One region of the Rhizobium sp. Pop5 genome, then DNA from elsewhere that is predicted to be linked to it. Evidence: predicted binding sites of a transcription regulator. Region 1 holds the regulator's gene; the other holds the start of a gene.
What was found. Region 1 encodes PhoB, which activates phosphate uptake and scavenging genes when phosphate is short. Its sites were predicted from a motif close to TGTCATNNANCTGTCAT; they were not measured.
Positions count from the first base shown of each region.

Region 2: NE852_RS26310 (DUF47 domain-containing protein) is a predicted target of PhoB. The motif match lies at 13,047-13,063, and genes of this name have one in related genera.

Region 1 covers NZ_CP099399.1:130,576-146,598, reverse strand. Annotated here, with positions in the region: gene argF (ornithine carbamoyltransferase) at 1-11, opposite strand, end outside; gene NE852_RS02890 (aspartate aminotransferase family protein) at 30-1,229, opposite strand; gene NE852_RS02885 (GcrA family cell cycle regulator) at 1,655-2,188, shown strand; gene phoB (phosphate regulon transcriptional regulator PhoB) at 2,364-3,047, opposite strand; gene phoU (phosphate signaling complex protein PhoU) at 3,195-3,908, opposite strand; gene pstB (phosphate ABC transporter ATP-binding protein PstB) at 3,953-4,768, opposite strand; gene pstA (phosphate ABC transporter permease PstA) at 4,784-6,106, opposite strand; gene pstC (phosphate ABC transporter permease subunit PstC) at 6,103-7,584, opposite strand; gene NE852_RS02855 (substrate-binding domain-containing protein) at 7,750-8,784, opposite strand; gene phoR (phosphate regulon sensor histidine kinase PhoR) at 9,120-10,343, opposite strand; gene ppk2 (polyphosphate kinase 2) at 10,586-11,467, shown strand; gene NE852_RS02840 (hypothetical protein) at 11,496-12,701, opposite strand; gene NE852_RS02835 (nitronate monooxygenase family protein) at 12,991-13,950, shown strand; tRNA gene NE852_RS02830 (tRNA-Thr) at 14,062-14,137, shown strand; gene NE852_RS02825 (hypothetical protein) at 14,586-14,912, opposite strand; gene NE852_RS02820 (hypothetical protein) at 15,217-15,573, shown strand; gene NE852_RS02815 (MDR family MFS transporter) at 15,806-16,023, shown strand, end outside.
Region 2 covers NZ_CP099401.1:118,136-134,158, forward strand. Annotated here, with positions in the region: partial or broken gene NE852_RS26260 (2'-5' RNA ligase family protein) at 1-463, opposite strand, end outside; gene NE852_RS26265 (ATP-binding protein) at 830-2,923, opposite strand; gene NE852_RS26270 (response regulator) at 2,920-3,678, opposite strand; gene NE852_RS26275 (ABC transporter substrate-binding protein) at 3,876-4,898, shown strand; gene NE852_RS26280 (ABC transporter substrate-binding protein) at 5,018-6,046, shown strand; gene NE852_RS26285 (iron ABC transporter permease) at 6,115-8,328, shown strand; gene NE852_RS26290 (ABC transporter ATP-binding protein) at 8,325-9,386, shown strand; gene NE852_RS26295 (inositol monophosphatase family protein) at 9,418-10,218, shown strand; gene NE852_RS26300 (NUDIX hydrolase) at 10,495-11,034, opposite strand; gene NE852_RS26305 (inorganic phosphate transporter) at 11,276-12,295, opposite strand; gene NE852_RS26310 (DUF47 domain-containing protein) at 12,295-12,936, opposite strand; partial or broken gene NE852_RS26315 (elongation factor G) at 13,102-13,299, shown strand; partial or broken gene dinB (DNA polymerase IV) at 13,288-14,349, opposite strand; gene NE852_RS26325 (hypothetical protein) at 14,496-14,873, shown strand; gene NE852_RS26330 (hypothetical protein) at 14,866-15,387, shown strand; gene sigJ (RNA polymerase sigma factor SigJ) at 15,384-16,023, shown strand, end outside.

The sequences.
Region 1 (16,023 bases):
TTAGGTGTCATATCGTCTTCCTACCTCGTTCAAGCCGTCTTCTTGACCTTGGACGCGCGAATGCTCTCAGCGGCGCGCTCGATGCGGGCAAGGCCCTCGCGGGCTTCCTCGGCGGTGACGACGAGGGGCGGAAGAAGGCGGATAACGTTATCGCCGGCAGGCACGCCGAGCAGATGGGCGGCACGGATCGCCTGCAGCAGTTCGGCTGAGGGGACTGCGGCCTTGACGCCAAGCAACAGCCCCTCGCCTCTGATATCCTCGATCACATCGGGATAACGATCCTTCAACGAGGCGAGGCCCTGGCGGAAAACCAGCGCGACGTCGCGCACATGCTGAAGGAAGCCATCGGCGAGGATGATGTCGAGCACGGCGCTGCCGACGGCCATGGCGAGCGGATTGCCGCCATAGGTCGAACCATGCGTACCGGCCTTCATGCCGGAAGCGGCCTCTGCTGTGGCAAGGCAGGCGCCGAGCGGGAAACCGCCACCGATGCCCTTGGCGACAGCCATGATGTCGGGAGTGATGCCCGACCATTCGTGGGCGAAGAGCTTGCCGGTGCGGCCAACGCCGGTCTGAACTTCGTCGAGGATCAGCAGCAGGCCCTTCTCGTCGCAGATCTGGCGAAGCGCCTTCATGAACTCGTTGGTGGCAGGACGGACACCGCCCTCGCCCTGCACCGGTTCGATGAGGATTGCGGCCGTGGCATCGGTGACCGCAGCGCGGACCGCTTCGATATCGCCGAAAGGCACCTGATCGAAGCCCGGCGCCTTGGGGCCGAAGCCTTCGAGATATTTCTCCTGGCCGCCCGCGGCGATCGTCGCGAGCGTCCGGCCGTGGAAAGCGCCCTCGAAGGTGATGACATGGAACCGCTCGGGATGGCCCTTGGAAAACTGGTAGCGGCGCGCCGTCTTGATCGCGCATTCGAGCGCTTCCGCACCCGAATTGGTGAAGAAAACCTTGTCGGCGAAGGTGGCGTCCGTCAGGCGCTTTGCCAGGCGCTCCTGACCCGGGATTTCATAAATGTTCGAGAGGTGCCAGACCTTGTCGGCCTGCTCCTTCAGCGCGCCCACAACATGCGGATTGCTGTGGCCGACCGATGTGACGGCGACGCCGGCGCCAAAATCGAGATATCGCTCGCCGCTTTCGGTGATCAGCCACACGCCCTCGCCTCGCTCGAACCGCAGCGGGGCACGAGAATAGGTGTCATAAAGCGGCGCGGCTTCAGCCATGGCGCGATCTCCTGATCTAAAAGTTATGGGGCAACTGACTCCGGCTAAGAAACCAGGCCCGAAAAATCAAAAATGCCGCCTCGCGGCGGCAAGCGGTACTATTTCCTTTTCGCGCTGCAATGTCAACAAAACTGCGCCCTTAGCGCATGCAGCAAGCGTGTACAGCGGCATTTCAAGTCTTCAACAGGCATTATTGCAGAAATGACACGCAGGGGCAGCAAGTTGGGGAAAACCCGAAATTCGATTCATCCGGATTCACGCGACTCTTGTCACGGAGTCAGCCTCACACTAGGTTAAAGTTCAATTACTAGACTGCATGCGGCGGAACTAGTCACCAAAATTGATCAGGCGTTTCTTGTTTCGGAGGCTTCCGGGACAACGGTGAGGGATTCTGCCATCACCAACGCAAAAGGTGGAGACAGGGCATGAACTGGACAGACGAGCGGGTCGAAAAACTCAAGAAGCTTTGGTCCGAAGGGCTGAGCGCCAGCCAGATCGCGGCGCAGCTTGGCGGAGTGAGCAGGAATGCTGTCATCGGCAAGGTTCATCGACTGAGCCTTCCGGGCCGCGCCAAGGCCGGCGGCACGGCCACGACGGCGCGAGCGCCCAAGCGTACTACGTCGGCGCCGCGCGCCCCGAACTATGCCTCGCGCATCGCCACCCGCACCGTTACCCGCCAGCAGGGCGCAACGATGCTGAAGGAAGAGATCGAGATCGAAACGATCGAGGAAATGGAATACGTGCCGAAGGGCAACGTGGTTGTGCCGATTTCCCGCCGTCTCGGCCTGACGGAGCTTACCGAGCGCACCTGCAAGTGGCCGGTCGGCGATCCGCTGAAGGAAGACTTCCATTTCTGCGGCTGCGAATCCCCCGACAACTCGCCCTATTGCAGCTATCATCAGCGGCTTGCCTACCAGCCGGTCAACGAGCGCCGCAGGGCAGCAGCCCGCGTCAGCTGAGCGTGTGACATCGCTGGACATCAGAAACGGGCCGAGCGGCCCGTTTTTTTATGGAGCTTTACGGAAGCTCAGGTTTTGGATTGTCGATCAAGTCGGCGCGTGCAGACCCTCGGCAGAATGGCGAGGATGACATCGCGGGTTTTGCCAGGATTGTCAGCGGTTAGAATGGAAGCCCTCAGGCTTCCATCGAATAGCCGGCGCCGCGGACGGTGCGGATAACGTCCTGCATGTTGGAAAAGTTCAGCGCCTTGCGCAGGCGGCCGACATGGACGTCGACGGTGCGCTCGTCGACATAGATGTCGTGGCCCCAGACGCCGTCCAAAAGCTGCGACCGGGAGAAGACCCGGCCCGGCGACGACATCAGGAATTCCAGCAGGCGGAATTCGGTGGGGCCGAGGCGGACTTCGCGGCTCTTGCGATGGACGCGATGGGTTTCGCGGTCGAGTTCGATATCGCCGCATTTCAGCACCGTCGACAGAACCTCCGGACGGGCACGGCGTAGCATCGCCTTGACGCGGGCGACGAGCTCGGGGGTCGAGAAGGGCTTGACGACGTAATCATCGGCGCCCGTCGAAAGCCCGCGGACGCGCTCGCTTTCTTCGCCGCGCGCCGTCAGCATGATGATCGGCAGGCGCTCGGTTTCCGGCCGCATGCGCAGGCGCCGGCAGAGCTCGATGCCGGAGACGCCGGGCAGCATCCAGTCGAGGATGAGAAGGTCGGGCGTGCGCTCCTGAAGCCTGATTTCGGCTTCGTCGCCTCGAAGGATGGTATCGACCTCGAAACCTTCTGCTTCGAGATTGTAGCGAAGAAGCACGCTGAGCGCTTCTTCGTCTTCAACAACTGCAACTCTCGGGATCATGCGTGTCGGTCTCCTCGCGCATGATCCTTAAACCGGGGGTGATTTAAGCAATGCATCCTGCGCAAATTCAGAATTGGCTGCGACCTGTTTGCGCGCCCGGATGGGCGCGCACGCGATCTTCTGGTCCGGGCGACTGGTCCGGAACCGTTATTCCGTAACCGCGCCAACGGTGTTGGCGCTGTCGTCCTTCGGACGATCACCTTCCGGCTGTGCGCCGGTTGCCATGTAGTAGATCGTCTCGGCGATGTTGGTGGCGTGGTCGCCGATGCGCTCGATGTTCTTGGCACAGAAGAGAAGATGCGTGCAGCTCGTGATGTTGCGCGGATCTTCCATCATGTAGGTGAGGAGTTCGCGGAACAGCGACGTGTACATCGCGTCGATCTCGTTGTCGCGTTCGCGGATCGCATTCGCCTTGTCGGCGGCGCGCGTCGTGTAGACGTCGAGCACTTCCTTGAGCTGGACGAGCGCCAGTTCGGACAGATGCTCCAGGCCGCGGGCGAGCTTGCGGGGAACGCCGGTGCTCTGGACGGCGATGACGCGCTTGGCGGTGTTCTTGCCGAGGTCGCCGACGCGTTCGAGATCGGCGGCGATCCGGATCGAACCCATGATTTCGCGCAGGTCCGAGGCCATCGGCTGACGGCGGGCGATGGTGACGATCGCCTTGTCGCCGATCTCGCGTTCGGCGTGATCGAGGATCACGTCGTCGGAGATGACTTTCTGCGCCAGCGCGGTATCGCCGTTGACGAGAGCGCGGACGGATTCGCTGACCATCTGCTCGGCCAGGCCGCCCATTTCGGAAATCCGCCTGGACAGGAACTTCAGATCATCATCATAAGCGGAAAAAATATGTGTCGATGCCATGGGGCTTTATCCTCGAATAACGGGAAGGCTTCGTGTCGCCAAAATCAGCCGAAGCGACCCATGATGTAGTCCTGGGTACGCGGATCGTCCGGATTGGTGAACATCTTGTCGGTGTCGTTCTCCTCGACGAGATTGCCGAGGTGGAACATGGCGGTGCGCTGCGAAACGCGCGCGGCCTGCTGCATGGAGTGCGTAACGATGACGATCGTGTAATTTTCGCGCAGCTCGTGGATCAGCTCTTCGACCTTGGCGGTGGCGATCGGGTCGAGCGCCGAGCAGGGCTCGTCCATCAGGATGACTTCGGGGCTGACGGCGACGGCGCGCGCAATGCAGAGGCGCTGCTGCTGACCGCCCGACAGGCCGGTGCCGGATTCGTGCACGCGGTCTTTGACCTCGTTCCAGAGGCCGGCGCGCTGCAGGCTGGTCTCGACGATCTGGTCGAGATCGGCCTTCGACTTGGCAAGGCCATGGATGCGCGGGCCGTAGGAGACGTTCTCATAGATCGACTTCGGGAACGGGTTCGGCTTCTGGAAGACCATGCCGACGCGGGCGCGAAGTTCGACGACGTCGATATCGGGATCATAGATATCGTCGCTGTCGAGCGTGATCTTGCCGGTGACGCGGCAGCCGTCGATCGTGTCGTTCATGCGGTTAAGGCTCCGCAGGAAGGTCGACTTGCCGCAGCCCGAGGGGCCGATCAGCGCGGTTACGGTGTTTTCGCGGATGTTCAGGTTCACGTCGAAAAGCGCGCGCTTCTCGCCATAGTAAACCGAGACATCCTGGCCGATCATCTTATAAGGGACGTTGCTCATCTTCCGATCCAGCGCCTTTTCAACTGCTGCTTCCGTCAACATGTTCATGATGTTTAACTCCGTTTACCAGCGGCGCTCGAAGCGACGACGCAAGAGGATGGCGCCCATGTTCATGACGATCAGGAACAGGAGCAGGACGATGATGGCACCCGAAGTACGCTCCACGAAGGCACGTTCGGCCTCGTTTGCCCACATATAGACCTGTACGGGCAGAGCCGTCGAGGGATCGAGCGGTGTCGCCGGCGCGTTGGCGACGAAGGCGACCATGCCGATGAGCAGCAGCGGCGCGGTCTCACCGAGCGCATGCGCCAGGCCGATGATCGTGCCTGTGAGAATACCGGGCATTGCGAGCGGCAGGACGTGGTGGAAGACCATCTGCATTTTCGAGGCGCCGAGGCCGAGGGCTGCGGCGCGGATCGACGGCGGCACGGCGCGCAGAGCCGCACGCGTCGCGATGATGATCGTCGGCAAAGTCATCAGCGTCAGCACCAGGCCACCGACCAGCGAAGCCGAACGCGGCATGCCGACGAAGTTGATGAACACGGAAAGACCGAGCAGACCATAGACGATGGAGGGAACGGCGGCGAGGTTGTTGATGTTGACCTCGATCAGGTCCGTCAGCCGGTTCTTCGGCGCAAACTCCTCGAGATAAATCGAGGCGGCAACGCCGATCGGCAGCGAAAGTGCCAGAACGATCAGCATCAGGTAGAGCGAGCCGATGAGGGCGACGCCGAGGCCTGCGGCCTCCGGACGGCTGGAGTTGCCGTTGACGAAGAGGCCGGTGTTGAACTGCTTATGGAGAGCGCCGCTCGCCTTCAGCTCGTTCATCCAACCAACCTGCTTGTCGTTGACCTTGCGGTTCTTCTCATCGACCGAGAGATCGATCTGGCCCTTGTTGGCGCTATCGACATTAGCGTCCGCGAGCACCGTGACATTGACGGTCTTGCCGATGATCGACGGGTCGGCGACGACCATGTCGCGCAGTTGGATCGGCGCGCCCTTGGAGAGCATGGCCGTTGCGTCGCGCACGTCAGGCTTGCTTGAGGCATTGATGTTCAGTTGCTTGACGATCGCGTCACGCAGCAGAACCGGGTAGTTGGCGGCGACCAGAACCGAAGGGTCGGTCGCACGCTTGTTGTTCGGGTCGATCGTCTTCTCGGTGAATTCGATCGGCAGCGTGATCGCCGTCTGCTGGAAGGCGGTGTAGCCCTTGCCGATCACCGTCCACAGCAGGATGAAGAGGAAGACGAGGCCGAAAGCGATGGCGGCGATGCCGTAGGCCTGGAACCGGCGCTCGGCGGCGTAGCGGCGCTTGATACCGATATCGCGGCGTGGAGGTGCCTTGGAGACGGTGACGCCTGATGTGGGAGAAACAATATCCGTCATTCGTACTGCTCCCGGTATTTGCGCACGATGTAGAGCGCATAGATGTTGAGGCAAAGCGTGATGCAGAACAGCGTGATGCCCAGTGCGAAAGCGACCAGCGTCTGCGGCGAGGTGAACTCAAGGTCGCCTGTCAGCTGGTTGACGATCTTGACGGTCACCGTCGTCATCGGCTCGAAGGGGTTGATCTGGATGCGGGCGGCAACACCTGCGGCCAGCACCACGATCATGGTTTCGCCGATGGCGCGCGAGGCTGTCATCAGCAATGCGCCGACGATGCCGGGAAGTGCTGCCGGCAACACCACCTTCTTGATGGTTTCGGAGCGTGTGGCGCCAAGACCGAGCGAACCGTCACGCAGCGCCCGCGGCACGGCTGTGATGATATCGTCCGACAGCGAAGACACGTAGGGGATCAGCATGATGCCCATGACGATGCCGGCCGTCAGAACGCTCTGCGCCTGGATGAAATTGGTGTAGCTGCCGGAGAGCAAGCCGCTGATCTGAGCGGAGAAATCGCGCAGGAATGGGCCGACGGTGACGAGGGCGAAGAAGCCGTAGACGATCGTCGGAATGCCGGCGAGCACTTCAAGCAGCGGCTTGGCAACGCCGCGCAGCTTCGGCGAGGCGTATTCGGCCATGTAGATGGCGGCGAACAGACCGACCGGCACGGCGACCAGCATGGCGACCAAGCCGATATAGAGCGTGCCGAGCAGCAGCGGGATGAGGCCGAACTGACCGAAGGATGAGCTGCCGGCACCGGCAAAGCGCGGATCCCAGACGGTGCCGAAGAAAAAGTCGCCGGCGGGAACGGCTGCAAAGAAGCGGGCGGCTTCCGACAGCATCGAAAGCACGATGCCGATCGTCGTCAGGATGGCGATCGAGGAGGCGAGCAGCAGGCCCCAGAGCATGACGCGCTCGACGCGGTTGCGGGCGCGAAAGCGCGGAGCAATGGCCCGCAGCGCGTAGAAGGCGCCGGCGACGGCAAGAGCGAAGACGATCACCGTCATGGCGAGACGGCTCGTCACGCTCATAGCATTGAGCTTCTTGGCAGCGTCGAGCATGTAAGGCTGCGGCTGGCCGGCGAGCGGCACGCCCTTTTCGCTGAGCTTGGCCTGCAGGGCAGCGGGATCTGTCGCCACCGCCGCCGTTTCGTCCGGTGTCAGCATCGTCAGGCCGCGAGCGACCGTTGCCACCATCGAATAGCTCAGATCCTGCTCGACGGAAGCTTGCGCCTTGACGTCGTCAGGGAAAGCGCCGCGCACGGAGGAAGAGATGATGCCGGGGCTGACGGAGAGCCAGACGCAGAGCACGACGAGGGCCGGAAGAACCGCCCAGATCGCGGCATAGGCGCCGTAATAGACCGGCCGTGAATGCAGCGCAGAGGACCTGCCTCCGGCAAGCGCCGTGGCACGGCTGCGCGCGACCAGATAGGCGGCGGCGCCGATCACCACAAGGCACAAAAGTATGATGGATGTGCTCATTCGTTACGTCCCCAGGCCCACAGCCCCCAAAGCCCGGCAGCTTCATCAGCCTGCCTGCGGCTTCCAATCATGGAGAAGAAATTGACCCTGCAGCTCCGACGGACCGGGCGCAGGGGCATAAAGCAATGCCGGCGCGGGCCCTCAGGCACCGCGCCGGCAAAGTTATTACATAGCCTTGCCGGCTTCGACTTCCTTGCGGATCGCGTCACGCTCAGCATCCGGAGCGGCAACGAGGCCGTATTCAGCGAGCGGGCCGTCGGGGCCGATCATCTGGTCGGATACGAAGAAGTTGACGTATTCCTTCAGGCCCGGAACGGCGCCGAGATGTGCCTTCTTGACGTAGAAGAACAGCGGGCGGGAAACCGGGTAGGTGCCGTTGGCGATCGTTTCGGTCGACGGAACGATGCCGTTTACGCTGGCAACCTTGAGCTTGTCGGCGTTGTTTTCATAGAAGGAAAGGCCGAACACGCCGACGCCGGTCTTGTTGGCAGCGATGCGTGCGAGGGTTTCCGGATAGTCGCCGTCGATGTCGACTGCAGCGCCGTCCTTGCGGACTGCGACGCAAGCCTTGCCCTGGGCAGCCTTGTCGGAGATTTCCTTGGCGATGACGTCGACTGCACCGGCGGCCTTGCAGCCTGCGGCGAGAACGTTCTGTTCGAAGACTTCGCGCGTGCCGTGCTTTTCGCCCGGGATGTAGGCAGCGATATCAACAGCCGGGAGCTTCGGGTTGACTTCCGACCACTTCTTGTAGGGGTTGGCAACGAGCTTGCCGTCAACGACGACCTGTGCAGCGAGGGCCTTGTAGATGTCGGCCGGAACGTAGGCGACATCGGGGTTGGAAGAGTCGGTTGCGAAGACGATGCCGTCATAGCCGATCTTGACTTCCTGGATATCCGTTACGCCGGCTGCCTTGCAGGCTTCCAGCTCGTTCTTGTTGATCGGACGCGAAGCGTTCGCAACGTCGATGGTGTCTTCGCCAACGCCCTTGCAGAATTCCTTCAGACCAGCGCCCGTGCCGCCGGATTCGACGACCGGCGTCTTGAAGTTGGTGAAGGTTTCGCCGAAGGACTCGGCAACGATCTTTGCGTAAGGCAGGACGGTGGAGGAACCAGCAACCTGAATCTGGTCGCGGGCGACGGCAGCGCCAGCAAAAGCAGCAGTTGCAGCGAGCGCGGCAACGGTGAGCTTGAAGGTGTTCATGTAAATCTCCCGGCATTTGGGCTTGTGTGAGTGCGGCCTGTGAGAGGCCCTCGCATTGCCTTTTTTCATCGGCGGGACTCTCTTAGCGCTTTATGCCCCGTCCTTTTATGTCAATTGCGTGAAACAATTGTGACAGCTTAAGCAATTGTAATATAATTGAAAATTTCAACGTTATCGTTCAGCGGTGCCGTCGGTCGCCAGGGTTTGGCCCACGATCTACCTCGCATTGCAAAACCTGCTACAGGCAGGCTTTGAGTTGCAAGGGACGCCGACTGTCGCGCCGGGCTCCCTCCTCCTGCAATCGGGCTGGAAGGACGACCGGCCGCATCTATCCGTCAGAAGCGGACGGTAAAGTCGGTGCCCTTGCCGACCTCCGACTTGACGATCAGCCGGGCGCGATGGCGGGTCAGGATGTGCTTGACGATGGCGAGGCCAAGACCGGTGCCTTTCTTCGATCGGCTGTCCTCGATGCTGACGCGATAGAAACGCTCGGTCAGGCGCGGCACGTGCTCGGCCGGGATGCCGGGGCCCTTGTCGACGATGCTGACTTCCACCGGATGACCGGCGCCATTCTTCAGCCAGACATCGACGACTTCACCCTCCTGGCCATATTTGCAGGCATTTTCCATAAGGTTCTCGAAGACCTGGACAAGCTCGTCACGGTCTCCGAGCACCTCCACCTTGCCGTCGGGCAAATGCAGGTTGATGTCGACGCCGACGTCCCTCGCCAACGGCACCAGCGAGTCCCTGACATGGCCGAGGAGCGGCACCAGATCGATCTTCTCATCCGGCGCGATATGCGATTTCAGCTCCAGGCGGGAGAGCGACAGCAGGTCATCGACCAGCCTGCTCATGCGCGTCGTCTGATCGAACATGATGTTGAGAAATTGCGCCTGCGCCTTGAGATCGTTCTTCGCCGGTCCCTGGATGGTCTCGATGAAACCGCGCAGCGAGGCGAGCGGCGTGCGCAGCTCGTGACTGGCGTTGGCGACGAAATCGGAGCGCATGCGGTCAATGCGGCGGACCTCTGAAATATCGCGGAAGGAGAGGATGAAATAACGCTCGCGCGACCCCTCCCCGGCCTCGAATTCGACGGGTGCGCTGCGCACGATATAGACGCGCTCGGAGGGCAACCGCTCGGCATGCTCGATCTGGTTCGGCGCATTGGTGGCGATGGTTTCGCGCACCATGTCGAGAACGCCCGGCGAGCGCAGGCGGGCGGATATATGGGCGCCGAGCGTCACCTCGCCGAAGGCCTTTTCGGCGGCCCGGTTCTGAAAGAGCACCGAGGCGTCATCCGACAGCACCATGACGGGGATATCGAGGCCGGATAATGTAGCGGACACTTCGGCCAGGCGGCTCGGCCGCGCCTCCGGCTCGATCTCCACCGGCTCGGCGGCTTCGGCCTCGATCACGGGCGCCTCGTTGAAAAGCGCTGTCAAGACCATGGCGAGAAGCAGAATAAGCACAGCCCATTTGTTCATACCGGCAGCAAGGGCGACGAGAGCGCTGAGGATCGCCGCAAGCAGCACCGGCCGTTCGCGCCGGATGCGCGCCAACAGGCTTGTTGTCCACGATGTTTCGTCTTGCAAGTGCCCTCGCGGCGTCGATTCGTTTGTCTTCATATTGAACTCTGCCTGATAGCGGCAATTCATGACAGAAATTTTCGGGCAGCGCCTGTGTTGCGAAAGGCCGCAGCCGAAAACCGAGAAAAACGCCAGGCCAAAAGCGAGAGATTTGATTTTCAACGGTAAATATGTTCGCCTGCATCAGGAGAAACGATTAGGCGCGGGAGGACCATATGGCCGAGGACGTCGAAAGCAGGGCCGTGGAGCTCGATATCCGGGGAAAGAAACGCATCTTCGATGTCGACGATCCCGTCCTGCCGGATTGGGTGGAGGAAAACACGCTGGAATCCGGCGATTTTCCCTACAAGAAGAAACTTGGGGAAGAGGACTATCTGGAACAACTCGAAAAGCTGCAGGTGGAACTCGTCAAGGTGCAGTTCTGGCTGCAGGCGACCGGCAAGCGGGTGATGGCGCTCTTCGAGGGACGCGATGCGGCCGGCAAGGGCGGCGCGATTTCGGCCTCCTCGGCGCATATGAATCCTCGCCTTGCGCGCGTCGTGGCGTTGACCAAGCCCACCGAGCGCGAGCAGGGACAATGGTATTTCCAACGCTATATCGCGCAGTTTCCGACATCGGGCGAATTCGTGCTCTTCGACCGCTCCTGGTACAACCGCGCCGGCGTCGAGCCGGTCATGGGCTTCTGCACGCCGCAGCAATATGAAGACTTCCTCAAACAGGCCCCGCAGCTCGAAAAGATCATCGCCCACGAAGGAATCTTCTTCTTCAAATTCTATCTCGATATCGGCCGCGAAATGCAGCTCAAGCGCTTCCACGACCGCAGGCACGATCCGTTGAAAGTCTGGAAGCTGTCCTCGATGGACATCGCGGCGCTGACGAAATGGGGCGACTACAGCGACAAGCGCAACCGGATGCTGAAGGAGACCCATACCGATTTCGCGCCGTGGACGGTGATCCGCGCCAACGACAAGCGGCGGGCGCGCCTGGAACTGATCCGCCATATGCTGAAAAAGATGGACTATGACGGCAAAGACCAGAAAGCACTCGGCGAGGTCGACGAAAAGGTCATCGGCTCCGGCCCGGGCTTCCTGAAATAGCTGGCCGCCAAACGGCAAGCCCGCCGCGTCATTGCCCCGGCAGGATGCGAATAGCGAAGAGGTTGATGCCGCGGGCCTTGCCGTCGAGATCGCTGTTGATCGTCAGCGTGCCCGGCGAATTCGGCGCCAGCGAGCGGTCGAACTTCACCTGCAGCAGCGCATCCGATTTTTCCCGGGTGACGCTGAAGCGATGCCGCGCGCAATTGCCGAGCGACTGGAAATTGCATTCGACGGTGACCTGCGTCGGCTCGTCGGTGGTGGATTGCAGCGTCAGCGCAATCGTCGAGGATTTGCCGGCGAGCTGCTGCAGCACCGAAGCCGGTACGCTGATCGAGATATTGCCATCGGCAGCACCGCTCTCGGAAATCAGGCGGACGGCGGGGCCGTCGTTTTCGGTGATCTTTTCGGTGCGCGCCCGCGCACCGTTCTGGATCTTGTCGGCCTCTTCGGGCTTGAACACCGGAATCCAATCCGCCGAGAAACTGTTCTGCGGGTCGATGGTCACCGGTTCGTCGGTATGGGAGCCTGTATTTGCGGCGCCATCGCTCTTGGCGCCATTGCCGGTGAAATCCTCGGGCTGGGTGCGTGCCGGCGGATTGGCGACGCTGGTATCGCGCTCGGCCGCCGTCAAAAGCAGGCCCGACGTATGCGCCCACCAGGCGCCGATGCCGATGAAGGCAAGCAGCACGCACCAGACCAGAAGCCTTGAAAAGAACTTGCGCGGCTTGCGCCGGCCGGCAGCCCGCTCCGGGCGGAAATCCATGTCGGTGGCGCGCTGGCCGCGCTGAAGGCGCTCCTCGCCGACGGGGGCGGCCGCCAGATGATCGGCATTGCTCGCATGCACGTTGTCGAGACTGGAATCGTCGCCACGGCGCATGACCACCTCAGGGGCGCGGGTCTCACCGGCTGCAGGACCATCGATCAGGCTGTCGATATCGGCCATGTCGCCCCGATGAACCGGTGGCGGCGGCATTTCCACGACCGGCGGCACGGGCACCTCCGGTGGCCTCTGGCGGGGATGAATTCGCTCTCGCTCCTCGCTTTCGATGGCGTGGATAGTGGTCTCCAGGCGGTGGCGGTGATGGGCGACGACATCGGTATCGGTAATATCCTGCTTGCGCAGACCGGCTTCCAGCGCCTGACGAGCGGACTGATAGATTCTCGCTCGAACCTCCGGATTGTCGCGTTCGGAATTCTCGAGCGCTGTTCTGATGGCCGTTTCTAATCCGCTCACGTCAAGTCCTTCACCTTGAATCCGGCATCGGATCGCAATCCCCGCCGTTCTCCATCAAAATTCGGTAGCGGCAAGCGCGACAAACCGCAAGCCTCGCGGGCCGGGGCGCAATTGATCGGCGGGGATAATGGGCGGCTTTCATGGGCTTGCGGCTTCGCTTTTTTCGTCATCTCACAAATATATATTCGGGCGGAAATCGACGAAGGCGTGGCAGCCGCTCTTTTATCGCCTTTTCATCTCTGTTATGAGATTGACGTTTTCGTAAACGTCAATCGAAAAACGGTGAACCATGACCCTGCCCCCGATCCTTAGGGATAAACTGAGACTGCCGGTCATCGGCTCGCCGCTCTTCATCGTCTCTCATCCCGCGCTGACGCTGGCGCAATGCAAGGCGGGCGTCGTCGGCGCCTTCCCGGCGCTGAACGCCCGGCCGGAAAGCCAGCTCGACGAATGGCTGGCCGAGATCACCGAGGAGCTTGCCCGCCACGACGCCGCCCATCCGGAGCGACCGGCCGCACCCTTTGCCGTCAACCAGATCGTCCACATGTCGAACAAGCGGCTGGAGCACGACCTCTCGCTCTGCGTCAAATACAAGGTGCCGATCGTCATTTCCTCGCTCGGCGCCGTGCCGGAGGTCAACGCCGCCGTGCATTCCTATGGCGGCATCGTGCTGCACGACATTATCAACAACCGCCACGCCCATTCGGCGATCCGCAAGGGTGCGGACGGGCTGATCGCGGTTGCATCAGGCGCCGGCGGCCATGCGGGCACGCTATCGCCCTTCGCGCTCGTCCAGGAGATCCGCGAATGGTTCGACGGGCCGCTGCTGCTGGCCGGCGCGATTTCGACCGGCGGCGCGATCCTCGCCGCCCAGGCGATGGGCGCCGACATGGCCTATATCGGCTCGCCCTTCATCGCAACCGAAGAAGCGCGCGCCAGCGAAGCCTACAAGCAGGCGATCGTCGAAGGGGCGGCCGCCGATATCGTCTATTCCAATTATTTCACAGGCGTGCACGGCAATTATCTCAAACCTTCGATCATTGCTGCCGGCATGGACCCTGACAACCTGCCCGCCGCCGATCCTTCCAAGATGGATTTCGAGCAGGCGACCGGCGGCGCCAAGGCCTGGAAAGACATATGGGGCAGCGGCCAGGGCATCGGCGCGATCAAGGCGGTCGAGCCGGTGGCAAAGCTCGTCGACCGGCTGGAGGCCGAATACAAGGCCGCCCGCGCCCGGCTGACGCTCTGAGCGCCTCCTCCCCTCTTTTTTGCCAAAGGCATGACAGGGTGCTTGAAATCTTCAAACAATGCCTGTATCAGCGCCATGCAAATCGCGGGCCGCACGCTTCGGCCGCCAAATGCCGCTTTAGCTCAGTCGGTAGAGCACATCATTCGTAATGATGGGGTCACGTGTTCGAGTCACGTAAGCGGCACCATTTCTTTCTCAGATTCCAATATATTCTTAATATGTGCGGTGGGGCTACTTCTCAGCGCCCGAGCAACACGTACATAAGTGGCATTCGCAGCCAAATGCCATGGACGTGGCCGGCGGCGAACTAGATCTCAGAACCCCTCCTCCATGGAACACGAATAGGTGATGTGATCACCGTAGTCGGTAATCCACCCTCGGTCATCAATGGGCTCGTTCTCTCCAGATCCGGAAAGCACTTTGAGGTCCCTTCTCGTGCGCTGCAGGATGTTGTCATGCAGCGTCTTCGCGTTCTCCGGAAAGGAAAAGCTGTAGTAGAAGGGCGACATACAGCCACCCCCAGCCTCAAGAGCATAGATCGGCATGCTGAACTGGGTGTATCGGCTTCCGAAGAATTCGCCGCTTGAAGCTCTTATGCTCGACCAAAGTATCTATCGTTCGAGGTCACTTCCCAATTAGCGCCGTTTGACGCGGCCAATCACAAAAGCGATTGGACACAGAAGGATCGGGAGCCCCGCGAATTCCGGTCCGGTTTCATATGCCCATGCAACCGTGCCCAATCCCGGAGCGAATGCGCCGCCTTTGACAAGCAACATGACGACAATCGCGATCGCAGCCACTGTGACAGCACCGGCCACGGATGCGAAGAACCCCGCCACTCCCACAAGCCATCCTCTTGGCATCCACCACGCAAGCTGAATACCGAAGACGAGCAATATAACGGCAAGAGCGAGATTGTACTGAAGGTAAATACTCATCATGTAGTCGTAGAAAATTTCCACTTTAAATCCTGAATGCGCGATTGAGACGACTGGACGGCACTGCGGTTGCACCGTTTTCACCCGCTGACAGATAAGGCTCGACGGCCGAATTGTCCTGCAGGCGATCTAACGAATCGAACTTATCGTTCTATTTCCTGCCGAAACATACAAGCGAGCGCAGTACCCGATCGTGCGGATATGAGTGCGTTGGGCTGCACTGCTGCGATTGCCGCTCCAATCAAACGCCAGCAAAATCGCAACCACGACAGGAACAATGCTGTCACCCGACAGGTTTCTCCTTGAGCCAATAAGGATGGAGAAAACCATGTCCTGCAAATTCATCACAATATCCCTCCTTTCGATCGGCCTTGCGGGCTCGGCCTTTGCCCAGACGGCGGGTGGGGCCAATTCAAGCGGGCGGCTTTCGGTGGGTCCTGTTATCGGCGGGTCGGACAGTTCGGGCGCGGGTTCGACTGGTCGCGGCTCGGCCGGTACCGGATCGACGGGCGCGGGTTCCGTCGGAACTGATCCCGGCACCACTGGCAGCACCATTGGCAATGGCGACGTCGATCTCAACAGTGGCCGCAGCACGATCAATCCCGGCGGGGTCAATCCGGATCTCCAGCAGGTGCCTGGCTGCACCGCGGGAACCGGTTCGCTGAGCGAGGCATGCCAGCAGTGAGGATGGGTGCGACGGCTCGCCTCCCGAGAGAATGAAGGCCCGGAGCGGAATGGCGCCGGGCCTTCGGCTGCCGCCTGACGGCACGTAAAAACGATGGTCGCCACGAGAATTGCTTTACCGGCCGGCTTCCAGGTCGTAAAAGAACAGCATCCCTCCGCAAACGGCGCATCGCCACCCGTCCAGCCAGCCTGCCGATTTTTCCGGCCATGCGGAGCACCCGAAGAGGATCGTCATGTCGAATGCAGCGCATCGCTCGAACCGCGTGCTGGTCGTCGCCACCATCATGCTTTCGACCTTCATGGTGGCGATCGAGGCGACGATCGTGGCGACCGCGATGCCGCGCATCGTCGGCCAGCTCGGCGGTTTTTCCTATTACAGCTGGGTGTTTTCCGCCTTCCTGCTGGCGCAGTCGACGACGACTGTCATCTACGGCAAGCTTTCCGATATTTT
Region 2 (16,023 bases), on a different replicon from region 1:
GCAGCAGAAAACCTGAACAGCGTTATGTGGGCGATCTGGGGCGGTCTTGGACGACGATCCTCGAAGCAGATGGCATCTGATATGGCCGAACGCAGTTCATGCAGTCCTGGCGGTTCCGCTGCCTTTATGAAGACAGCGGCCTCTGAAGTAGCGACCTCACTGAATTCGAGATCAAATGGCGGTGTCTTCTCCACAAGTTTATCGATGATCTCCTTCCATTCTCCCCTCTCAGCTTCCAAACCTCATGGTTTGGAACTGTGAAGTGGGCTATCGCGTCTATCAAGGTCACGACCGTCATGTGCAGGCTCGCGATGGGAAGGCGCAAAAGCGGGGCAGTAATGTGCCGCTCGATGCGGTCCTGCACGTCACCGAGCTTTGATAGCAAGGTGGTCTCGGGAAAATACTGTAAATGAAAAGCGCAGCACTGCCTCAGCCATAACGTGTCTGCCTTCGTTTGAATCACAACGCGGTCCCTCCATCTAGTGCATCCGGCAAGCTCTCAAGCTGAGTGCTTCTCCATGCAGCGCAATAGGCCTCGCAATTCGGGCCCATTGACGAGAGACGCAGCTTCACCGGGCCGCATCCAGACAATCATGCGCTCGTCCTTTGGGTATCGTCCAGCGCCAAGTATCGCGGGGCTCGTGACCAGGAGAACTTCGGCGCCGTCGTCGACCATCGCGCGAAAATACAAAGCGCCGTACTGCTGCCCGACCACCATCGAGGATCGTCTTGGCGTGGTCAACCAGCCGGTTCAATTGAATTTTGACCTTCTTGACGTTGAGAAGTTGGGGCGTATTTCGATTGCCAGCAAGCTGGCGCGGAACGCAATTCATGCCAGAAACATGAGTTCGACGACTGTTCCCTTGCCCGGCGCCGAGGCAATGCGAGCGTCGCCGCCGCTCTGGCGGACGAAGCCATACACCACGGCTAGGCCGAGACCTGCGCCGCCTTCGGCATCTCGGGTTGTAAAATAGGGTTCGAAGGCCTTGTCGACGGCTTCGGGTGTCATGCCTATACCATCGTCCCTGACGCTGACGATCACACCTGCCTCGCTACGGGAGCAGCGGATGAGGATCGTTCCGCCCTCCGGCATGGCCGCGGAGGCGTTGAGGCAGAGATTGAGGATCGATTGTTCGAAGAGCGCAGTGTCAATGAGAACGGTAGGCAGGCCGTCGGATGTCTCGAAAGCAAGCCGGCATTTTTCGCCGACGGCAATTTCCAGCACGTCGCCCATGCCGCGCAGCACCGAGCCGAGTTCTACCTCGCTAGGGTGGATCGGTTGCTGGCTGCCGATGGAAAGCATGCTCCCGGCCAGTGACCTGCCGCGGTCGGCAGCTTTGCGGATGCGAGCGAGATGCCGCTTTTGCCGCTCATTGAAGCCGGTTTCCCGTTCCAGCAGGCCGAGGCTGCCGGTGATGATGCCGATCATATTACCCACCTCATGGCTCACCTGATGGGTCATGCGCATGATGCCGTCGAGGCGTTGAATCTTTGCTGCCTCCGCCTCCTGCCGGTCCATGTCGGTAATATCGCGCGCCAGCAGCACGATGCCGCCGTCGGGTTGGCGCGATAGCGACACTTCCGTCACCCGCCCTGCTTCGGAGCGGTGGCGTAGCACCGACCGGTCGGAGAGCAGGCCGGTGTCGTTCTCGGCCGGCAGGAGTGCGGGATCGATCTCCGGCAGTGGCGTCACGAAACTGCGGAGCGGCAATTTCCTGGCCGAACCAGACCAGCCGACCAGCTCGATGACACGGCGGTTCATAGTGATCGGCCGGCCGCGCGGATCGAACAGCGCGATGCCTTCGTTCATGCTGCGGAAGGTGGAGCGGATGGTGCGGGCGGCGGCCTCCGCCGTGCGCCGCAGCCGCGTGACGCGCTCGACGCTCTCGCGAAACGCGCGGAAGGCTTCGAGCAGGCGCACCAACTCGGTTTCCGTGCCGTCATAGCGCGGCGCATCGACATCCTTGCGCCCTTCCGCCAGCGCGTTCATGCCGTTCGAAAGCGCGACGATGCCGCGGGAGACGCGCATGACGGAGCGGATGGACAGGAAGGCCATTGCCAGCACCAGCAGCGAGGCGATGGCGACTATTACGAGGATGCGGCTCAAAGCGTCGGAGGTCGAGACGAGATCGTCGCTGAGGCTGCGCGCCACTGCCTCGCTTTGCGTTTCAGTCGCGTGCGACAGATCACGCGAGACACTATGAAGACGTGAGACGGCAGCGCGGATGGCGAACATTTCGAGGAGATAGCGCGTCTGCGCCTCAAAGACCCGTTCGTACGGCGCAAGCTCGGCCGCAGAAATTCGGATGTCCGGCGCGGCACGTTCGAGTCGCGGAGCGGTTTCGGAAACATAGCGCCGACGCAATTCACCCAGTTGGAAGAGACTATCCGAATTGGAGGCGGATTGAACGATGGCGTTCAGCCGAACGCGGAAATCTGCATCCGCAACGCGGCTGCCGGTGGCGATCTCACCGAGCGCTGCTGCCGCCTCCGCCTTGTGCTGCTGCGCGGAATCCGCATCACCTGCAAGTGCGGTTGTCTGCGTGCGGATCGTTTCCAGGAACTCGACTATGCGGCGGCTGGCAAAACCCTTCACGACGGCCTCGTCGTTTTCCGGCTGCATGGCGCGCAGCAGGCTATCGACCTGCAGCACGACCGAGCGGCTTTCACTGGAGACGCGGTAGGGTGAGGTCGCATTCATCAGGAAGGGCGCGCTGGAGACGAGATCGGAAACCTGGCGAGAGACCAGCGAGGCTTTGGCGAGACTCGAGAACGCCTGCAGACCGTAGGCGGTCATCTCTTCGCGCGCCCGCTGCAAGCCGTAAACGGCAATCGTCGCCAGGCTGAAGACGAGAACGCAGATAAAGACGATGGCGAAGGGCAGGCGAAAGGCGATGGAGGAGAGAAACGGACGGCTGATCACGATACGATCTCGCCCTCGTCGGTGTCGAGAACATAGCCCTTGCCGCGGCGCGTCTTGATATGGCGTGGCAGGTCCGGATTGCGCTCGATCTTGCGACGCAGACGCAGCACGAGCACATCGACATTGCGGTCGATAAAGCGCTCGCTTTCGGCGCCCAGGCGGTCGAGGATATGGGCGCGGCTAATAGGCACGTTGGGCGTTTCGGCGAGGATTTCGAGCAGCGCGAACTCGGCGCTCGTGAGCGATTTGGCGGGGTCGATGCGGCAGACGGCGCGGCGGCTCTTGAGGTCCACCGACCAGTCGCCGAGCTTCAACGATGTGGGTTCGTGCTCCCGCTCGCCTTCCCGCTCGGGCTTCAGCGAGGGGATTGTCCGGCGCAGCACGGCCTTGATGCGGGCTGTCAATTCGATTGGCTCGAAGGGTTTGACGACGTAGTCGTCGGCGGCCGTTTCGAGCCCGAGCACCCGGTCCGCGGCGCTGCCGGCAGCCGTCACCATGACGATGCCGATGTTGGTCCGCGCGCGCAAGCGCTGCGCGAAGGTGCGGCCGGAGGTGCCGGGCAGATTATGGTCGACGAGCACGAGATGCACGGTTTCGCGCGAAAGCACGATTGCAGCGTCTTCCGCCGAGCGCGCAGTGAGCGGCGTCCAGCCCTCCGCCTCCACGAGGTCGGAGATAAGCTCCGACATGTCTGGATCGTCCTCGACGATCAGAATGCTTATCCTCTCATTCAACACATGCACGTCCTCCCGCATCCATTATAGGCAGGGCCGTCACGATCTTCAAAGCGGGCTCGTGTTATGCGCTTTGTCACATTTGTAACCTTTGTCATTTTTGCGATGGCGGATCCGCTGCCGCTGTAAGAACCGTAACCATTCTCAGGTTGCGCTAGGCGGCAGATCTGACATCCTGACTGCGGAGATTGGGACGCAAGGTCCAATGGGAGGAAATCGTGAGAGGCATCATCGCTTTCAGCGCGATGGCAGCTTTGTGGCTGGCGAGCGCCGGTACCGGCACAGCTGCCCCGTCACTCACCGTTCTGTGCGGTGTGGACGAGATGTGGTGTGCCGCGATGAAGACGGCGTATGAGGCGAAGACCGGCCTCGAAATCTCGATGACCCGAAAGAGCACCGGCGATATCCTCAATCAGATCCGCGCGGAGAAAGCAGCGCCTACCGTCGATGTCTGGTGGGGCGGCACGGGCGACACGCATCTGCAGGCCGGTTCTGAAAATCTTCTCGAACCTTACCAGCCGGCCCATGAGCGCGACATGCTGCCCTGGGCTCAGAACTTCTTCGCCATGTCCGGTGGCCGCTCGGCCGGCATCTATGCCGGGGCGCTCGGCTTTGCCTACAATGCCGATTTGCTGCGCGAGCTGAAGCTGCCGGCGCCGAGCTGCTGGAAGGACCTCACGGACAATGCCTATCGCGGCCGCATACAGAGCGGCAATCCGAATTCGTCCGGGACAGCCTTCACCACGCTTGCGACGCTGGTGCAGCTCTTCGGCGAGGACGAGGCTTTCCGTTATCTCGCTGCGCTCAACCGCAATATCGAACGTTACACCCCATCGGGATCTGCGCCTATAAAGGCGGCGGCGCGCGGAGAAACGCTCATCGGCATTTCCTTCATGCATGACGCCGTCACGCAGAAGCAAACGGGCTCTCCTCTTGTCATCGTCGCCCCCTGCGAGGGAACCGGCTACGAGATCGGCGCCGTAAGCATCGTCAAAGGCGCCAGGAACATCGAAGAAGCAAAGCGCTTCGTCGACTTCGCGCTGAGCCCGGAAGGGCAGGGTACGGGTGCAGCGTCTGGCCAGAACCAGGTGCCATCCAACGCGAAATCCACGCTGCCGCTGGCAGCCCCTGATATTTCGATGATCAAGATGGTGGATTATGACTTCGCCACCTTCGGCTCGCCGGAAGAACGAAGTCGATTGCTCCACAGGTTCGATGCGGAAATCGCCGCAACGAACTGATCGAGCCCTTTAAACAAAACGCAATCCGAAACCGTGAACGCGCTGCCGCGGCAGGCCGATGGCCCCGCTGTGTCTTGTTCACGCGAAAGTTCAAACTCAGGCAACAGGAGGATGCCAACATGAAAATCAAGTCCCTTACCCTCATGCTCTTCGCCGGCTCGGCGCTCGGTGCGCTGCCCGCACAGGCGGCTGGCGAACTCAACCTCATCTGCTCGGCCGACGTCGTCATCTGCGAGCAGATGAAGGGTGATTTCGAGAAGGCGCATAACGACATCAAGGTGAACATGGTTCGCCTCTCGTCCGGCGAGACCTATGCTAAGGTGCGCGCCGAGGCCCGCAACCCGAAGACCGACATCTGGTGGGCCGGCACGGGCGACCCCCATCTTCAGGCGGCGGCGGAAAATCTGACGCTGGAATATAAGTCTGCGAAGCTCGATGAACTCAACGACTGGGCGAAGAAGCAGGCTGAAAGCTCCGGCTACAAGACGGTCGGCGTCTATGCCGGCGCGCTCGGCTGGGGCTACAACACGGAAATCTTCAAGTCCAAGGGCTACAAGGAGCCGGTCTGCTGGGCCGACCTTCTGGCGCCGGAACTGAAGGGCGAAATCCAGATCGCCAATCCCAATTCTTCCGGCACCGCATACACGGCGCTTGCCTCGCTGGTGCAGATCATGGGCGAGGATCAGGCCTTCGACTACCTGAAGAAGCTGAACGGCAACATCTCGCAATATACCAAGTCTGGCTCGGCCCCCGTCAAGGCGGCTGCACGCGGCGAGACGGCGCTCGGCATCGTCTTCGTGCACGACGCGGTGGCGCAGACGGCGGAAGGCTTTCCGGTCAAGTCGATCACGCCGTGCGAAGGCACCGGCTATGAGATCGGCTCCATGTCCATCATCAAAGGCGCGCGCAACCTCGACAATGCGAAGATCTGGTACGACTGGGCGCTGACGGCAGAGGTCCAGTCCCGCATGAAGGATGCCAAATCCTTCCAGCTGCCTTCCAACAAGAGTGCGACCATCCCGAAGGAGGCGCCGCGCTTCGAGGACATCAAGCTGATCGACTACGACTTCAAGACCTATGGCGACCCGGCAAAGCGCAAGGAACTGCTGGAACGATGGGATCGCGAGATCGGCGCCGCCGCTAACTGATGTCCTGACCGGCGGCGCCTGTCTCCCAGGCGCGCCGCTCCCTAAACTCAAAGACAGCGAGGTCAGCCATGAAACATGGCAATCGCAGGCTGGACATGGTCCTGATCCTGGGCGCGGTCGCATTGACCCTATTGCCCTGGTATCGGATCGAGAACGGCTTCTTCGGATTCGGTTGGCTGGCCGGTTTCCCCTTTTCCTCGGAGGCTGCCCCGGGTCTCGTGCAGATATTCGCGCATGGCCGGCCGTGGCTTTCCGGTGCGCTCGTGCTGCTCCTCCTAGCGCTCGCCGCCCGCGGCATGGCGGATCCGATGCGCCGCAGCGCCGTGCTGGCCTCGACCGGCGCGATCGGCGTCCTCTTCCTCTCGATTCAGGGCCTTGCCATCGGCTTTTCCGGCTGGACCTGGACGGTGAGCGACACTCTCTTCGGCCCGCTTTCGAATGGCCAGCCCTCCATGGGGGCGGGCGCGGTGCTCTCCGCCATCACCTTCGTGCTGCTCTTCGCCTTCGGCCTTGCCGAGCGCGGCGTCATGAAGGGAGATGCCTTCGTGGTCAGCGCGATTGCGCTGCTCGTCTTCCTTGTCGCGGTCTTCGTCTTCTACCCGATCGGCAGCATGTTCGTCGGTTCGGTGCAGGATTTCGACGGTTCGTTCAATGCGGCCAACTTCATCCGCAATATTCAGGATCCGAGCATCTGGAGCCTCAACTGCGTGATCGGCGCCGGTCGCTGCGGTGTCGCCTGGCGCACGCTGTGGCTCGCCATCATGACCGGCCTCGGCTCGACCCTGCTCGGCCTTGCCTTCGCGCTCGTCGCCACCCGCACGCGCTTTCCCTTCAAGAAGGGGCTGCGAATGCTCACGATCCTGCCGATCATCACGCCGCCGTTCGTCATCGGTCTGGCGCTTACATTGCTCTTCGGCCGCGCCGGCGTCGTTACTCAAGGCCTGTCAAGCCTGTTCGGCATCGAGCCCGGCCGCTGGCTTTACGGCCTCACGGGCATCTGGATCGCGCAGGTTCTATCCTTCACGCCGATCTCCTTCCTCGTGCTGATCGGCGTCGTCGAGGGCGTCAGCCCGTCGATGGAGGAGGCGTCCACGACGCTGCGCGCCGGCCGCTGGCGCACGTTCTGGCGGGTGTCGCTGCCGCTGATGAAGCCCGGTCTCGCCAACGCCTTCCTCATCGGCTTCATCGAAAGCATGGCCGATTTCGGCAATCCGCTGGTGCTCGGCGGCAGCCATGGCGTGCTCTCGACGGAAATCTTCTTTGCCGTCGTCGGTTCGCAGAACGACCCCTCACGCGCCGCCGTGCTCGCCATGGTTCTGCTCGCCTTCACGCTTTCGGCCTTCCTTGCCCAGCGCGTCTGGCTGTCGGGCAAGAACTTTGCCACCGTCACCGGCAAGGGCGACAGCGGATCGCATATCGCCCTGCCGCGCGGGCTGGCGATCGGCGTTCACGCGCTGGTCATCCCGTGGATCGTCTTCACGCTCGTTATCTACGGCATGATCCTGATCGGCGGCTTCGTGAAGACCTGGGGGCTGGATAATTCGCTGACGCTCGACCACTACGCCAAGGCCTTTTCGATCAGCTTCGAAAACGGGATTGCCTGGACGGGCGTCGCCTGGAACTCGTTCTGGACAACGATGGAGATCGCACTGATCTCCGCCCCCCTGACCGCCGCCGTCGGTCTGCTCACCGCCTACATCATCGTGCGCCAGAAATTTTCCGGCAAGAATGCCTTCGAATTCGCCCTGATGATGAGCTTTGCCATTCCCGGCACGGTCATCGGCGTCAGCTATATCATGGCCTTCAACCTGCCGCCGCTCGAAATGACCGGCTCGGCGCTGATCCTGATCGCCTGCTTCGTTTTCCGCAACATGCCGGTCGGCGTGCGCGGCGGCATTGCGGCGATGAGCCAGCTCGACAAGAGCCTGGACGAGGCCTCGCTGACGCTCCGGGCCAACAGCTTCCGCACGATCCGTAAGGTCATTCTGCCGCTCTTGCGCCCCGCCATCACCGCCGCGCTCGTCTATTCCTTCGTGCGCGCCATCACTTCCATCAGCGCCGTCATCTTCCTCGTCAGCGCCGAATACAACATGGCGACCTCCTACATCGTCGGCCTCGTCGAGAATGGCGAATACGGCGTGGCGATCGCCTATTCCTCCATGCTGATCGTCGTGATGCTCACCGTCATCGCCGGCCTCCAGCTCATCGTCGGCGAGCGGCGTCTGCGCCGCGAAAACCGCGTCGCCGGCCTCGCCACCTCTCGTCAGGAGAAAATCGCATGATCAACCAGAAAGCCGGTTCCGTCGTCTTCCAAAACGTGCGCAAGACCTTTGGCGCCTTCACGGCCATCCCGGACCTCTCGCTCACCATCGAGCCCGGCACGCTCGTCACCCTGCTTGGCCCCTCCGGCTGCGGCAAGACGACGACGCTGCGCATGCTCGCCGGCCTCGAACATCCCTCGGCTGGAAAGATCGTCATTGGCGGCAAGGACGTCACCATGCTGCCGGCCAATGAGCGCGATGTCTCGATGGTCTTCCAGTCCTATGCGCTGTTTCCGCATATGAATGCGGGCGACAATGTTGCCTATGGCCTGGAATCCTCCGGTCTCAGCCGCAAGGAGGCGCGCGAGAAAGCAGAGGAGGGGCTGGCGCTCGTCGGCCTTGCCGGCATGGGCCATCGCCTTCCGGCCGAACTCTCCGGCGGTCAGCAGCAGCGCGTCGCTGTCGCCCGCGCGCTGGTGCTGGAGCCGCAGGTGCTGCTGCTCGACGAACCGCTCTCCAACCTCGATGCGCGCCTGCGCCGCAAGGTGCGCACGGATATCCGCGCGCTGCAGCAACGGCTCGGCTTCACGGCCGTTTATGTCACGCACGATCAGGATGAGGCTCTGGCCGTGTCCGACCGCATCATCGTCATGAAGGATGGCGAGATCGCCCAATCCGGCACGCCGCGCGAGCTTTACGAAGCGCCGGCATCGTCCTTCATCGCCGACTTCATGGGAGAAGCCAATGTCATCCCTTGCGAGGTGATCGGCATCGAAGGTACGGAGGCGCTCATCCGCGTGGCGGGGGTGCACCACCGGCTGCCGGGGCGCGGCGCAAAACCCGGCATGGCGAAACTTGCCGTCAGGCCCGGTTCGATCGCGATCGCGGCACCCGGTCAGCAGGGTCTGGCGGGGCGGGTTCTCCATAGCGCCTATCTCGGAGGGCATGTCGAATATGAGATCGAAACCGATGTCGGAACGCTCTTCATCATCGACCATGCCGTCGAAAGAAACCTTCCGCCAGCCAGCGATGTCACACTCGGATTCGAAAACCGCGGCATTGCACTGATCGCTGCCTGAACTATTGGAATGCAAATAAAAGGATAGAAGTATGACTGTGCGTGACACGGATCTCGAGCGGCGCTTCAGTTTGGCAAAATCCCTTGCCGAGGAAGCCGGCGCGCTTGCGCTCGATTATTTCAACAAGCGCGAGAGCCTCGTGATCGAGACGAAGCGCGACCTCCAGGATGTCGTGTCGATTGCGGACCGCAACGTCGAGACCTTCTTGCGTGAGCGGGTTGCCGCGGCAATTCCCGAGGACGGCTTCCTCGGAGAGGAGTTCGGCCATCAGGAGGGAAGTTCGGGCTTTACCTGGGTCGTCGATCCGATCGACGGAACCTCGCCCTTCGTCAACGGCATGCCGACCTGGTGCGTTTCGATCGCTGTCCTGCATGGCGGCATCCCTGTGATCGGGGTGATCAAGGTGCCCTGCGTCGATGAGCTGTATGCTGCCGCTCAGGGCCGCGGCGCAAGCCTCAACGGGACGATGCTCGGGCTCGATCCGTCCCGCACGATACAGAACGCGATGACGGGCATCGGCTGCAACAGCTATGTGTCACCAGAGCGTGTCGGCTCCATCATAACGGCACTGCTCGCCGCTGGCGGCAACTTCATTCGCAACGGCTCGGGAGCGCTGATGCTGGCCTATGTGGCTGCTGGCCGCCTGGTCGGCTACTACGAGCCGCATATGCGGGCCTGGGACTGCATGGCCGGTTATTGCCTGGTGAAAGAAGCTGGTGGCGCCTACCTGCCGTTTCCGACCGAGGGGGAGGATCTGCACAAGGGGCATCCCGTTCTGGCGAGCAACGTTTCGGTTTACGAGGAGCTATTGGCCATCCATCAACTTCCGTGAAGGGCATAGGTCAAAAATGGGGAGGGTGATGAGCGGCATTCCGGCTCTAAAGCCGTGTTTGACCGCCTGCCGCATGTCCCTCTCCGAATGCCTCCCCGACCTTCCCCAGGTACTTCGCCACCACCGGTACCATTCAAAAGCTCACGGCGAGAGAGCGGCTGCGCTCCGACAGAGGCCGGCAATCTCGGCAGCCCCCCGCTGCAGTCTATCCGGCCTTGCTTCCGCATCTCGCGGACATCTCACCAGAAGAGGACGCCAGCCAGTCTTGGGTGGCAATCAGGGGGGTGATCTGTCACTCTTTTGAACCTTTTCCGATTTGGCCCTCAGCGCATTTTCGAGCTTCGTGAACAAGCCACGCAGTTCCGGTTCCTCAACCAATCGGGCGGCATCGACCAGGCGCACCCACGACATCTGGCGTTGATCTTGCTCCTTGAACGTCTCCGCGATCGACCCGATTTCCAGCGTGAACACTTCCACGAGGCAGGGAACGCTTTGTCCATCATCCAATCGCTTCAAATAGCTGTAGCGCCCGATGGCTTTCTTGCTGATCTTGCCGTTGACGCCGGCCTCCTCGAACGCCTCTCGCGCCGCGACCTGTCGCGGGCTCTTCCCTTTCATCGGACCGCCCTTGGGGATCACCCACCGCCCAGTTCCCCGCGAGGTGATGAGGAGCGCCTGGTATCCTTGTTCAGGATCCTGCCGGTAGCAGATCGCCGCATATTGCTCGAGCCACCGTTCACCAAACAACCCGGTGCCTGCCTTCGCGAGTTTGGAAAGATGTCTTTTCGCTTTTGGCAATGCTTCCTCGAGCAGCATTCTGCTGCGTGGTATAGGGTTTCATCAGAGCCGCAGGAAACAGGAAAACCCAATTTACATTACGCTTTTGTGCGACGCGAACTGAAGGAAAACGTCAACGCAACGAAGATCAACCTGCACACGTGCGTCGCAGGCAATCAATGCGAGCGCGACTGTTCACTAGGCCCGACATGCCCCGTCCTTATCCCCGCAAATTAGGCTGTCGGCAGCGATGCTGCTGCCGGACCGGCCCTGAACGACATCACAGAAAAAGGACGTGGTTCAATACCGTGACCAGCCAAAACGAAAGTGCTGATATCACCGCCGCCGCCGGCAGGGTGATGACCCACGCGACCACGATGTTGCCCGCCAACCCCCACCGGACTGCGGAGGCGCGCTTTGCGGCGCCGACGCCGATGATGGCTCCGGTTATGGTGTGGGTGGTCGAAACAGGTATGCCGAGCCATGTGGCGCCGAAGAGTGTCAAAGCGCCACCCGTTTCGGCACAGAAGCCTTGCATCGGGTTCAGCTTGGTGATCTTCGAGCCCATCGTATGAACGATGCGCCAGCCACCGAAGAGCGTGCCGAGGGCCATTGCCGCCTGGCATGAAAGCACCACCCAGAGCGGCACGTGAAAGCTGCCCCCGAGATAGCCCTGCGAATAGAGCAGTGCGGCGATGATGCCCATGGTCTTCTGTGCGTCGTTGCCCCCGTGGCCGAGCGAATAGAGGGACGCAGACACGAATTGCAGGAAGCGAAACGATCGATCGACGGCAAAGGGCGTCTGTCGGATGAATAACCATGTCACCGCCAGGATGAGGAACAGTGCCAGAAGGAAACCGATCATTGGCGACATGAAGATCGCCGATGCAGTCTTCAGCAGGCCGCTCCAAACGATCGAGGTCAGTCCTGACTTGGCGAGACCCGCTCCCACCAGCCCTCCGACTAACGCATGGGAGGAACTGGAGGGAATGCCGAATATCCAGGTCAGGACATTCCAGACGATGGCGCCGATGAGAGCCGCGAATATGACTTGCGGGGTGACGATCGCCGGATCGATGATGCCGGTCCCGAGCGTCTCGGCCACATGGAGCCCGAAGAACAGGAACGCGATGAAATTGAAGAAGGCCGCCCAGAAGACTGCATATTGCGGCCTCAGGACCCGGGTCGAGACAATCGTCGCGATCGAATTGGCCGCATCATGCAGGCCGTTCAAGAAATCGAATACTAGCGCGACGCAGATAAGGCCGACGAGGAGCGGAAGAGCGAGGGTGGCATCCATCAGACATTCTCGATCACGATGCCGCTGATCTCGTTGGCAACGTCCTCGAAACGGTCGACCACCTTTTCCAACTCGCCGTAGATCTCGCTGCCGATGATATAAGCCATCGGGTTGCTCGCGCCGTGCCGGCGAAACAGATCCTTGAGACCCTGCTCGTGCAGTTCGTCGGATCGTCCTTCCACGCGCGTGACCTGCTCGGCAATGGCCGAGAGTCGTGACGCATTGGCATTCATACGATCGAGCAATGGGATTGCCTCGGCAATAAGGTTGGCCGCCTCTACGACTGTCTTGCCCATCTCCTGCGTTCCGGGATCAAAGCTGGTCTGCTCGAAGAGGCGGATGGTCTTCACCGTTTTGTGCATCATGTCGATCGCGTCATCCATGGACTGGATGAGATCCTTGATGTCTCCGCGATCGAAGGGTGTGATGAAGCTTCGCCGCACGGCCTGCATGACCTCGCGGGTGATATTGTCGGCCTGGTCTTCCAATCGCACGATCGTTTCGCATTGCTTCTCGATCTCTATCCCCGACAGTAGCCGGTCCAGCGCTTGTGCGGCTCCGACGATCGTCTTGGAATGCTGTTCGAAGAGATCGAAAAACCGATCTTCGCGCGGCATCAACCTTCGAAACCAACCCAGCATGTGTACCTCGCGATTTTCGTGCGCCTAAAAAGTCGATGTTGGATGGCCGTCATCGTGCAGCCGTGTCGTAACCATTATCTGCTTGAGGAGATAGGGCCGAATTTCGGTTTATGACAGATTTATGACAGGCGGTGATGCCCGCATAGCGTCAGAGGGTCACATGGATCGGCACCCGAGGAGGCTGTGCTCGCCGCGCCCTATCTGCGGATAGTCGAAGCCTCGGGGACGCCTTGCATCCTCTTGGTCAACCGGATCGACGAACCAAGAGGGCAGTTGAGGGACGTGATCGCCGCGCTTCAAGACTACGCCAACCATACCCTTTTGCTTCGCCAGATCCCAATCCGAGAGGGGGCCAGCGTCATAGTCTGCAGCATCGAGGGAGGACAGCGTTACGCCGTGCAATCGAATTCCCTTGGAGACCGGAAAATCGGAGACAGCAGCAGATCGATGATCTCGGCGATCTCCAATGCATTCGCCACCGGCGCAACCGTAGTCTTGCTCCTGGTGATCTGGGTGAAATCGGCCCTCTTCACTTTGAGCGTCACGGTCTTGCCGCGAATGCCATTGGCTTCGCAATACCGCCAGACCTTGTCGACGAAAGGCCGCGGGCCGGCGCGGGCGGCATCAAAGTATGGAGGTCTTCGCCGAAGGTATCCTCGGCGCCAATCGATTTGCGAATGCGATCAGGTTTCACCTGACGCTCATTGATTCCGCGAGCGATCCAATAGAACCATGGTCCCGATTTTCCAAAATGCTGCTGCAGGAAGGGAAGGGTCCTCTCCTTGAGGTCGGCGCCGGCGTCGATCCCGTGTCGATGCATCTTTTCCGCCGTCGCGGGGCCGACCCCATGGAATCTCTTGACGGGGAGGGCCTCGACGAAGGCAGGCCCGTTCTTCGGCGTAATCACGGCCTGGCCGTGGGCTTGTTCAGGTCGCTCGCCATCTTGGCAAGGAATTTGTTGTAGCAAATCCCAGCCGAGGCGTTGAGGCCGGTGACTTGCTTCATCCTGGCGCGGATCTCCCGCGCGATCTCGGTAGCGATCTCCATTCCCTTGAGATCATGCGTGAAATCGAGATAGGCCTCATCAAGCGACAGCGGCTCGATCAGCGGTGTGTATTCCGCGAAGATCGCGCGGATCTGCTGCGACACCGCCTTATAGACATCGAAACGGAGCGGCACGAAGATCAGATTCGGACATTTGTGCTTGGCGGTCACCGACGGCATCGCCGAGTGGACACCATAGGCACGCGCCTCGTAGCTTGCCGCTGCCACCACGCTGTGGGCAGCCGATCCGCTGACGGCAACGGGCTTGCCGCGCAAGTCCGGATTATCGCGCTGCTCTTCCGTCGCATAAAAGGCATCTTGATCGACATGGATGATTTTTCGGACGGGGGTCGAGCTCATGGCGTTCATGGCGGCTTCAGCAATCGTAATGGGATTGGCATAGCATTCGGAGAGTGCAAGGCAAGGGGGCAGCAGGCAGACAAAGTTTCGAAATCGCCATAAGACGTGTCACAAACGGCACCTCCTTTCGTCCTTGTCAGCGAAAGGAGATTTTTATGCGATCATTGCTCTGTGCCCTCTCCGCCTTACAGCTCCTCAACGGCCTGTTGATGCTGCTCACCCCACCATTCTGGTACGGTGCCGTACCCGGTGTCGACGAGACCGGACCGTTCAACGCTCATTTCGTTCGTGACGCCGGCCTCGGTTTCCTCAGTGCCGGATTTGCCCTTTGGCTGGCGGCCATATACCCGCTGAGTGCCCGGTTGCTGGTCACGTTGGCGAGCGTTTTCCTGGTCGGCCATGCGCTGCTGCATCTCGCCGAGATCGCCATGCATGGCCCCGAACTCGGCCATATCGCGCGCGATCTCGCATTGATCGTGGTCCCGGCGCTGTTGCCGCTCATGATTTTCGCACGGAGGCGGTGCCATGTTTAGGCAACTGCTTGTCAACGCGGCCCGTAATTTCGGCGCGCGTTATGATTACGATATCGGCTATTTGGAAGCGATGGTGGCGCTCAGCGAGCGCGGCTTCCTCAAGCTCGCCCTTCTCACGCCCTTCACCCAGGAGCGTTTCGGCCTGCCGGCCGCGCCCTACTATGCGGCAAAATTCATTGCCGCCCGCGCCATGGATTGCGGTTCCTGCGCGATGCTGATCATCCGCATGGCGGAAGAGGCGGGTGTCCGACCGGATGCCCTGGCGGCCATCGCTAGGCGGGGCCCGGCTGATGCCGACATGCGGCTTGCGGCCGACTACGCCATGGCGGTCATCACGAATACGGGCGAGCTTCCCGCTCTTATCGAAACCGCAAGGGAGCGGTTTGGGGAAAAGGGGCTTTATGGCCTTGCCTCGGCGGTGACGGCCGGACAATTGTACCCGACATTGAAGCGCGGCGTCGGCGCGGCCTTGAGCTGCGAGATATTGCCCGCCGAGTTCCGGGAAACTGCATGATGATGGACCATGACAGGGATAAAGCGATGCCGCCGGCGCTGCGCCGGCGACTGGTGCGGCTTGCCTATCGCTATCTCGGCTCCGTCAGCGATGCGGAGGACATCGTCCAGGACGCCGCCATCAAGTTGCTGGCCAGCGACGATGTACGGGATCGCGATGCGTGGCTTGCGCGCGTCGTCACGAATGCTTCGCTCGACCGGCTGAGGCATCTGAAAGCGCGGCGCGAGACCTATATCGGCCCTTGGCTCCCCGAGCCGATCGTCGAGATCGAAGAAAGCCCCGGCGACAGGGAGCTCGACATATCCTTCGCTGTCATGCGGACACTTGAGACGCTTTCGCCGCTCGAGCGCGCCGCCTTTTTCTTGCACGACCTGTTCGGCATGGATTTCGAGACGGTCGCCGCCACACTCGGTCGCTCGCCGGCGGCGGTCCGCAAGCTCGCCTCGCGCGCCCGGCAGGCGGTAAAGGAGAGGCCGCCACGTTTTTTAGCGAGCCAGACCGACATCGAGCGGCTGCTGATCGCAATCGGTCAAGCCGTCGAAACGGAAACTATCGACGGGCTCGCGGCCATGCTGACCGAGGACATAGAGCTGGTCTCCGACGGCGGCGGCAAGGTGGTCGCGGCGCTGCGGATGC